Regions from separate parts of the Alkalihalophilus pseudofirmus genome, predicted to be linked through region 2. Evidence: riboswitches for the same ligand, from Rfam matches in the RefSeq annotation. Region 2 holds a riboswitch; each other region holds the start of a gene.
What was found. A riboswitch is a leader RNA that binds a small molecule or an ion and turns the genes downstream of it on or off. The one in region 2 is predicted to bind S-adenosylmethionine.
Positions count from the first base shown of each region.

Region 1: it holds a riboswitch for S-adenosylmethionine, as region 2 does, so the genes downstream of both, metK (methionine adenosyltransferase) here and PQ478_RS04165 (homoserine dehydrogenase) in region 2, are expected to answer to the same signal.
Region 3: it holds a riboswitch for S-adenosylmethionine, as region 2 does, so the genes downstream of both, PQ478_RS01170 (methionine ABC transporter ATP-binding protein) here and PQ478_RS04165 (homoserine dehydrogenase) in region 2, are expected to answer to the same signal.

Region 1 is NZ_CP117835.1:3,349,294-3,352,506, forward strand. Features, by position in the region: gene PQ478_RS17685 (DUF1540 domain-containing protein) at 48-200, opposite strand; gene metK (methionine adenosyltransferase) at 369-1,574, opposite strand; SAM riboswitch class I at 1,735-1,847, opposite strand; gene pckA (phosphoenolpyruvate carboxykinase (ATP)) at 2,311-3,213, shown strand, end outside.
Region 2 is NZ_CP117835.1:810,393-813,605, reverse strand. Features, by position in the region: gene PQ478_RS04165 (homoserine dehydrogenase) at 1-1,073, opposite strand, end outside; SAM riboswitch class I at 1,157-1,271, opposite strand; gene aspS (aspartate--tRNA ligase) at 1,464-3,213, opposite strand, start outside.
Region 3 is NZ_CP117835.1:209,930-213,142, forward strand. Features, by position in the region: gene PQ478_RS01160 (amino acid ABC transporter permease) at 1-597, shown strand, start outside; gene PQ478_RS01165 (amino acid ABC transporter ATP-binding protein) at 611-1,351, shown strand; SAM riboswitch class I at 1,426-1,533, shown strand; gene PQ478_RS01170 (methionine ABC transporter ATP-binding protein) at 1,676-2,689, shown strand; gene PQ478_RS01175 (methionine ABC transporter permease) at 2,679-3,213, shown strand, end outside.

The DNA of each region.
Region 1 (3,213 bases), 1.5 Mb from region 2:
CTAAGAGTATAAAAAGAAGGCACGGAGAATGCCCTCTTTTTATACTCTTAGCTTGGTTCGAACGTTTTACAATCCGTCTCCTCTTGACGATCTGCTTGTTTCCCTTTATGACTGATTACATAGATCTTATCCGCTGCACATTGGTTACCATGCGACCAATGTACACAATTGTTCACTTCACATAAAACATCTTGTGCCATATTAGTCCACCTCCCTCTTACTGCCTAGTTTGGCCTTTTTTGAAGAGAAGCATACATAGAAGTGTTTCTATTATTTGTTATACCCCGATTATCTAAACTAAAACAAAAAACACAATCTCTCAAATGAGAAATTGTGTTTTTTTGTATTTCTTTTAATAAAACTGTAAATTAAAGTCCTGCTTGTTCTTTAAGAACAGACGCTTTATCCGTTTGCTCCCATGGAAGCTCAATATCTGTACGTCCAAAGTGTCCGTATGCTGCTGTTTGCTTATAAATAGGACGACGAAGGTCAAGCATTTTAATGATGCCAGCAGGACGAAGGTCAAAGTTATCACGAACTAATGAAACAAGTGTTTCTTCAGAAACTTTACCTGTACCAAATGTATCAATTGAAATTGACACCGGCTGAGCAACACCGATTGCATATGCAAGCTGCACCTCACACTTATCAGCTAATCCAGCTGCAACGATGTTCTTCGCTACATAACGAGCTGCATAAGCACCTGAACGGTCAACTTTTGTTGCATCTTTACCAGAGAATGCACCGCCGCCGTGACGAGCATATCCACCGTAAGTGTCTACAATGATTTTACGTCCAGTTAAACCAGCATCCCCTTGAGGTCCGCCGATAACAAAGCGTCCTGTTGGGTTAATGAAGTATTTCGTATCCTCATCAAGCAATTCAGCTGGTACAACCGGGTTAATGACATACTCTTTTAAGTTGCGTTGAATTTGCTCAAGAGTTACTTCTGGATGATGTTGAGTGGAGATAACAATCGTATCAATACGAGCTGGTTTTCCGTCCTCATCATATTCCACAGTCACTTGTGTTTTCCCATCTGGACGTAAGTAAGGAAGAATTTCTTCTTTACGTACTTCAGTTAAGCGGCGAGCTAGTTTATGACTTAATGAAATAGGAAGCGGCATAAGTTCTTTTGTTTCGTTATTTGCATAACCAAACATTAAACCTTGGTCACCTGCACCAATTGCTTCAATTTCTGCATCAGTCATTTGTCCTTCGCGAGCTTCTAATGCTTGGTCAACCCCAGCTGCGATATCTGCTGATTGCTCATCAATTGATGTTAAAACAGCACAAGTCTCTGCATCAAAACCATATTTAGCACGTGTGTAACCAATTCCTTTGATCGTCTCACGAACGACTTTAGGGATATCTACATATGTGTTTGTAGTGATCTCACCCGCAACTAAAACTAAACCAGTTGTTACAGATGTTTCACAAGCTACACGAGCATTAGGATCTTTCGCTAAGATCTCATCAAGAATCGCATCAGAGATTTGATCACTAATTTTATCTGGATGACCTTCTGTTACTGATTCTGATGTAAATAAACGACGACTTTGCTTTTCTACCATGTTCAAATTCCTCCTATGCAGACAACTACAACGGTTGTGTGCGAATGATTTGAGACGGCACTCGTTTCTCATCCAATGGGTGATAAAACGGTTTAAGACGTGTATAAACGTAGAAAACCCCATTCCATCGAGGAAAAGGGTTGAAATGTTTACCTTTCGCCTCTTATCGTTCAAGGCAGCTGCCTTGCAGGTTAGCACCTTTTCACTCGTTTGGCATGAGTGTTGGTTGCTGGGTTTCTTCGGGCCTGTCCCTCCACCTACTCTGGATAAGAGTATCCGTTCGCGACATATCATAACGTACATAGAATCCTCTGTCAACACCGGCCGAAAATTCACTAATATTCATACTTTTAGTCGGAGTAGAACTCGTTTATAATGAGTTATACTATTCATTAATTAATGTCATTTTATTTTCATCACCATCTAGATTAAACCGTTTTCTTCTATATAGTATTATGCTTCTTCCAGAATTCATCTCTTCATATTTTATGGACTTATTCATTTAAAGTCTTCTTCATTTTCGTCTCAAATCGTAAGAACTAACACCTTTTCCCCTTTGGCCCTTTCAATACCAAAAGGGCGGCTTTTGGTTCATTGCATCATTTTTCAAAAAAACTTTCACATTAGTATAGACTAATAGATATAATGTGTTATACTAATTGACATAGAAACGATGACAAGTACCAAATACCAATAAAAAGTTAAATTACTTTAAATAGGAAAGGGTTTTGCGACAATGACTACTTTAAGCCTTACATCAGAACTTGACCAATTATTGAAAAGTGAGCAGACACACCATGATTTACCGATCTCGGCATTAGTTGAAAAATCACTGATGCGTAAAGAAGGTAAATTAACAGCTTCTGGTGCATTAAGCGTTGAGACTGGTACGTACACAGGACGTTCGCCAAAAGATAAGTTCATTGTCAACGAGCCAAGTGTAGCCGACAAAATTGCATGGGGCCCTGTTAATCAGCCAATCGAGAAGGATGTATTTACGAAGCTTTACAAAAAAGTGCTGGCCCACCTTGGAACGAAAGAAGAATTATTTGTTTCAAAGGGATATGCTGGAGCTGATAAAAACTTCCGTCTTTCTTTAAAAGTTGTAAATGAATTTGCATGGCATCAAGCTTTTGCTAGACAATTATTTATCCGTCCAACTGCTGAGGAATTGAATCAAGAAACAATTGCAGACTTTACGATTGTTTCAGCACCAACGTTTAAAGCTGATCCTGCAGTAGATGGAACTCGCTCTGAAACATTCATTATTATTTCATTTGAAGAACGTATCGTTTTAATTGGAGGAACTGAATATGCAGGTGAAATGAAAAAATCTATTTTCTCTGTGATGAACTTCATGCTCCCTGAACAAAACGTTCTTTCAATGCACTGCTCTGCGAATGCAGGAAAAGAAGGCGATGTTGCTTTATTCTTTGGCTTATCAGGTACAGGTAAAACTACCTTATCTGCTGACCCGAATCGTTACTTAATTGGAGATGATGAGCACGGCTGGTCATCTAACGGTGTATTTAATATTGAGGGCGGCTGCTATGCAAAATGCATTAACCTTTCTGAAGAGAAAGAACCGCAAATCTGGAATGCGATTCGTTTTGGATCCGTTCTTGAAAACGTTGTCGTA
Region 2 (3,213 bases):
ACACTATATGCTTCAGCCCAGTGCAGACATTCCCCGTAACTTGCTTGATTGACAAATACCATTGAATAGCTGCTCTCTTCTTTTGCTTCATGTTGCTCTTCTGCCACAACACGATCACCATCATAACGACTATGAAGAATAAAATCTTCTACCATACTATTCGCTGTAGCAGCCCCTCCAGCTCCTGGGCCGGCAAACGATAGTTGATCAATATCTTCCCCGTAAAGGACAACAGCATTTACGACCCCGTTGATGGATGCTAGAAGTTCATCACCAGCAACAAAGGCAGGGGACACAATACCTCTCACTTCTCCATCTTCTAGCTTTGCATCACCAATTAGTTTCACCTGACAGCCAAGTTCATTTGCTACCTCTACATGCCAATTTTCAATCTCACTTACCCCGTAACGAGTAATCTGTTCCGTGTCACTCCATTTACCAAAACAGAGTCTGCTTAAAATGATCAATTTATACCACGCATCATAGCTTTCAATATCATCAGTTGGATCACTTTCTGCATAGCCTAGCTGCTGAGCCTCAAGCAGCACATCAGCAAAGCTTCTCTCTTTTTGAATCATTTCCGTTAACATATAGTTTGTTGTTCCATTTAAAATGCCTCGAACTCGATCAATCGAAGTTGTGCTAAGGGTGGCACGCAGCGCATTTATAATAGGAATAGCACCCGCAACAGCCGCCTCATATCCATAAAAGGTGCCGCCAGCTTGTGCACAAGCTTCAAGGTCTTCCCCTCTTGATGCGATCAATTTCTTGTTCGCTGAAATAACCGGAATCCCTTGAGTAAGAAAATGTTTCGTATATGAATACGCTGGTTCAATACCTCCGATCGCTTCAAAGACAATATCATAGGAGTGATGATTTTTAAATTCATCCCAATCAGTAGTCACAAGACCTTCCTCTAAAGAAGCCCGATCTTTTTGACGATCTTTAACTAAAATCGCTTCAATTGCAAATGACTCCCCTAATTGACGTTCAATCGTTTCTCTCGTTCTATGAAAGCGGTCATACACTCCCTTACCAACTGTTCCAAAACCAAGTATTCCTATTTTAAGCATGTGCCTCTCTCCTCGTCTCATCTAAACTTGTATAATCATGAATGCAAAAAAACCTTTCCAAAAGGAAAGGTTTTCACTGCCTTCCCTTATCTTTCAGAATGAATTCATTCTGCTGAACGTAGCACCTTTGTTTGTATAGGCATACAAACCGGTTGCCGGGTTTCATCGGGTCAGTCCCTCCACCACTCTTGATAAGGATGAGATCTCCATCTCATACTGTTTCGAATTTTCTATTGAGTCTGATTATACGCATCTCAAATGAAACAGTCAATCATTTTTTCACTTATATTTTCTCTCTGTATTATTTTAAATGCTGCTCTCGTTCCTCAGGTTGTAAATAGACTTAAAAAAAGAGACTGCCCAATGATCTAGGCAGTCTCTTAGAATGCTTTATACTTCGACCTTATCCGTCTTATTACCGATGATGGATAAATTAAGGTCAATTAACTGATCAAGACTTACTTCGCTTGGTGCATTAGTTAATAAGCAGCTTGCACTTGCTGTTTTAGGGAATGCAATCGTATCACGTAAGTTTGTACGCCCTGCTAGAAGCATGATTAGACGGTCAAGTCCAAGAGCGATTCCCCCGTGCGGTGGTGTACCATATTCAAATGCTTCAAGTAAGAAGCCGAATTGTTCTTTTGCTTCTTCTTCTGAGAACCCTAGCGCTCTAAACATATGCTCTTGAATTTCACGCTCATAAATACGCTGTGAACCGCCGCCAAGTTCATAACCATTTAATACAAGGTCATAAGCCTCGGCACGAACAGATGCAGGATCTGTAGCAAGCAGGTCACGATCTGCTTTCTTAGGACTTGTGAACGGGTGGTGAAGAGCGACATAACGCTTTGCATCCTCATCATATTCAACGAGCGGGAAGTCAACAACCCATAAGAAATTAAATGCATCTTTATCAATTAAGTCGAACTCTTTACCGAACTTCAGACGAAGTGCACCAAGGCTGTCAAAGACAACTTGCGCTTTGTCTGCTGCAAAGAATAATAAATCGCCTTCTTCCCCATTCATCGCACTTAGAAGGTTCTCTGCATGTTCCCCTTCAAAGAATTTAGCAATCGGGCCTTTTAAGCCATCTGCTTCAACCTTCAGCCAAGCAAGACCTTTTGCACCATACGGCTTAACAAATTCAGTTAACGCGTCAATTTCCTTACGAGACATTTTACTTGCCCCGCCTTTAAGATTTAAGCCTTTCACAATACCGCCGCCGTTAATCGCACTTGTAAATACTTTAAAGCTTGAGTCACGGACTACATCTGAGAGCTCAATTAACTCCATTTCAAACCGTGTATCCGGCTTATCAGAGCCATAACGGTTCATTGCTTCATCATACGTCAGACGAGGCATTGGAAGGGAAACTTCTACACCTTTTGTTTCCTTTAAAACTTTTGCCATCATTTTCTCTGTCATTGAAAGAAGGTCTTCTTTATCCATAAAAGAAGTCTCAATATCAATTTGGGTGAATTCTGGCTGACGGTCTGCACGTAGGTCTTCATCACGGAAACAGCGAACCACTTGGTAGTAACGTTCAAAACCAGACACCATTAAAAGCTGCTTGAAGATTTGCGGCGACTGCGGAAGAGCATAAAATTCACCATGGTGCACGCGGCTTGGAACAAGATAGTCACGAGCTCCTTCAGGTGTACTCTTTGTAAGCATTGGTGTTTCAATTTCAAGAAATGCTTCTTCGTCTAAGAAATTACGAATTAACTTTGTTGTTTTGTGGCGTAGTTTAAATGTTTCCTGCATATCAGGACGGCGTAAATCTAAGTAACGGTAACGCAGACGCACATCCTCTGATGCATCTGTATCAGCTTCGATTTGGAATGGAAGTGATTTTGAAGCATTGAGTACTTCTACTTTTGTTACATGAATTTCGATCGTCCCTGTCTCAATCTTGTCATTTACTGTACGCGCGTCACGCGCAACGACTGTACCTTCTACTTCAAGTACGTATTCATTACGAACACGTTCTGCTGTCTCAAGTGCTTCTTTATTAACCTCTGGGCTAAAAACAACTTGAACAATGCCTGAGCGGTCTCGCAAATCAAGGAAAATAACATTTCCTAAATCACGGCGCTTTTGCACCCACCCTTTTAATTGTACGGTCTCCCCTACATGTTCA
Region 3 (3,213 bases), 600 kb from region 2:
ATCGCTCTATTTAGTATGGTTTTTGCCCTCATTTTAGGATTACTCTTAGGAATTGCTCGGATGTCAAAGTTCTGGTTTATCAGATGGCCTGCAAGAATTTATATTTCATTTATGAGGGGAACACCTTTACTTGTATTTATCTTTATCCTTTATTATGGTATCCCGGTACTAGGGGTTGAATTTAAGAGTGCCATTGTTGCAGGGATTGTTGGAATCAGTCTTAACTTTGCTGCTTACAATGCCGAAGTGGTTAGATCAGCCATCATGTCCGTTCCGCGTGGCCAATGGGAGGCAGCTGCTTCATTGCAAATGAGTTATATTCAAACATTAAGAAGGGTCATTATCCCGCAGGCAACACGAATTGCCTTGCCGCCTACTTTTAATATTTTTATGGACATCGTAAAAGGTACTTCCCTTGCGTCCGTTATTACTGTCCAAGAATTATTGTACAGCTCAAGACTTGTGGCTGGCCGTACGTTTGATAGTATGACGATGTATATAACAGCCGCTCTTATTTATTGGGCGGTATGTATTATTATCGGTTATTTCCAAGAAAGATTAGAGAAGAGATATAATCGTTATTTAAGTAAGCGATAAAGGAGGACTCAAAATGATTAATGTATCTAAGCTTAACAAAAAGTTTGACGAGAATACCGTTTTAGAGTCCATCGACTTTTCGGTTGAGAAGGGAGAAGTGGTTTGTTTAATAGGGCCTTCAGGTTCTGGTAAAACAACGCTTCTTCGCTGCTTAAATGTGTTAGAACTGCCTAATAGCGGTACGATCACAATAGGTGAGAAAAAAATAGAATTTGGAGCAAAGAATGTTTCCAAAAAAGATATAAGTGAGCTGCGTGCTTATAGCGGGATGGTCTTTCAAGGCTTTCATCTCTTTCCGCACAAAACGGTCATGGAAAATATCATAGAGGCTCCTTTAACCGTTAAAAAAGCTAGAAAGAATACAGTTCTTGCAGATGGTGAGAAATTGTTAAGGAAAGTAGGTATGTTTGAACATAAGGATAAGTATCCAGATGCATTATCAGGAGGGCAGCAGCAGCGTGTGGCTATAGCTAGAGCCCTAATGATGAATCCTGATGTCATGTTGTTTGATGAGCCAACTTCAGCACTAGACCCGCAGCTCGTGGGTGAAGTGTTAAGGGTGATTGAAGAACTGGCTAAAGAAGGGCAGACGATGGTAATCGTAACGCATGAAATGAATTTTGCAAAACGAGTGGCTGATAAAGTATTTTTTATGGATGGCGGATTCATAGTAGAGGAAGGTAAGGCAAGAGAGCTGCTTGAACATCCAAAAGAGGCCCGTACAAGAGAATTTTTACAGCTGTTAGGTGAATAAATCATTAACCTATTGACAATTCTTTAATCCTTTATTATGATGAAATAACTTAGAAAATTTGAATAGTTTAAAAACTCTTATCAAGAGCGACCGAGGGACAGGCCCTATGACGTCCGGCAACCTCTAAGTTTATACTTAGTCGGTGCTAAATCCTGCAGAGCTATGGCTCTGAAAGATAAGAGGTGCGATCTTAATTGTCAAACCTCTTTCTGAATAGGAAGAGGTTTTTATTTTTGTTTTTACGGAAGTGGATAAGAACTAGAACCAACGTTTTTATAAAGTTGAGTTTTCAAATAAGATTACTTAGTTTCTGAGGTGGAAATCATGATAGAGATCAAGAATGTCATCAAAGAATATAAAACAAAAAAGGGCCTGATTAAAGGTGTGGATAATGTCAGCCTTGAGATTGAAAAAGGAGAAATTTTCGGGATTGTCGGATATAGCGGGGCAGGAAAAAGCTCACTTTTACGCTGCCTTAACCTAATGGAGAAGCCAACCTCAGGGGAAATTTATGTAGATGGGGTGAACCTAGTCTCATTAAAAGCTAGTAAATTGCGAGAGGCTAGACAGAAAATAGGAATGATCTTTCAACATTTTTATCTCGCATCATCTAAAACGGTATTTGATAATGTCTTTTTCGCCTTAAAGGCTGCTGGAAAATCAAAAGCTGAAAGTGAAAAGAAAGTTCTAGAATTACTTGATTTAGTCGGCCTTTCTGATAAAACGCAGCACTACCCGAGCCAGTTAAGCGGCGGTCAAAAACAGAGAGTCGGTATTGCAAGAGCGCTGGCAAATGATCCAAAGGTTCTCCTTTGTGATGAAGCAACCTCTGCCCTTGATCCAAGCACAACCCAGTCCATCTTAAAACTGTTAAAGAGTATAAACGAAAAGCTAGGTCTTACGATTGTTCTCATCACGCATGAGATGGAAGTGGTAAAAGAGATATGTGACCGAATGGCTGTGATGGAAAACGGGAAGGTCATCGAGCTTGGAAGTGTGTATCAACTGTTTGCTAAGCCAAAAGAAAAGCTGACAAAAGAATTTATCGATGGCGTCATGCAGTTTAAGCTCCCGCAAACATTAATGAACACATGCCAAGGCACAATCATAAAAATTCATTTTCAAGGTGATGTGGCACACGAATCCGTTGTTTCTGATGTATTAAAAGGGTTTGATGTAAAAGGAAATATACTGCACGGGAAAATTGAATACATCAAAGAAGTGCCGCTCGGGGTCTTCATTATGGAACTGATAGGGGACCAAGAAGAGATTAATAAGGTTATCTCTTACTTAGATGAAAAAGCGGTCGGGGTGGAGGTGATCACGAATGACAATTGATACATTTATTCAATTGCTGCCAGAATTAAATAAAGCTTTTATTCAAACAGTCATTATGGTCGGAATCTCCCTTTCCATTGCTATTCTTGTCGGCCTTCCGGTAGGAATTCTACTATATGTCACGGATAAAGGGTTATTTTTAGAAAATATATGGATCAAAAGCATCCTTGGACTGATTGTAAACTTAATTCGCTCGATCCCATTTATTATCTTACTAGTCGCATTAATTCCATTAACACAAGCCATTGTAGGCGGTACAATTGGGCCGGTGGCAGCCTCTGTTTCTTTATCAGTAGCAGCGATTCCTTTCTTTGCAAGATTAGTAGAATCATCGATGCGGAAAATTGATAAGGGGGTAGTTGAAGCGGCTATATCAGTCGGAGCAAGCCCTTGGCTGATTATTAAAGATATTTTATTAACTGAAGCAAAACCAGGAATCGTACAAGGAATTACAATTACAACCATCAGTCTTATCGGATACTCTGCTATGGCCGGGGTTGTCGGCGGCGGCGGGATTGGTGACT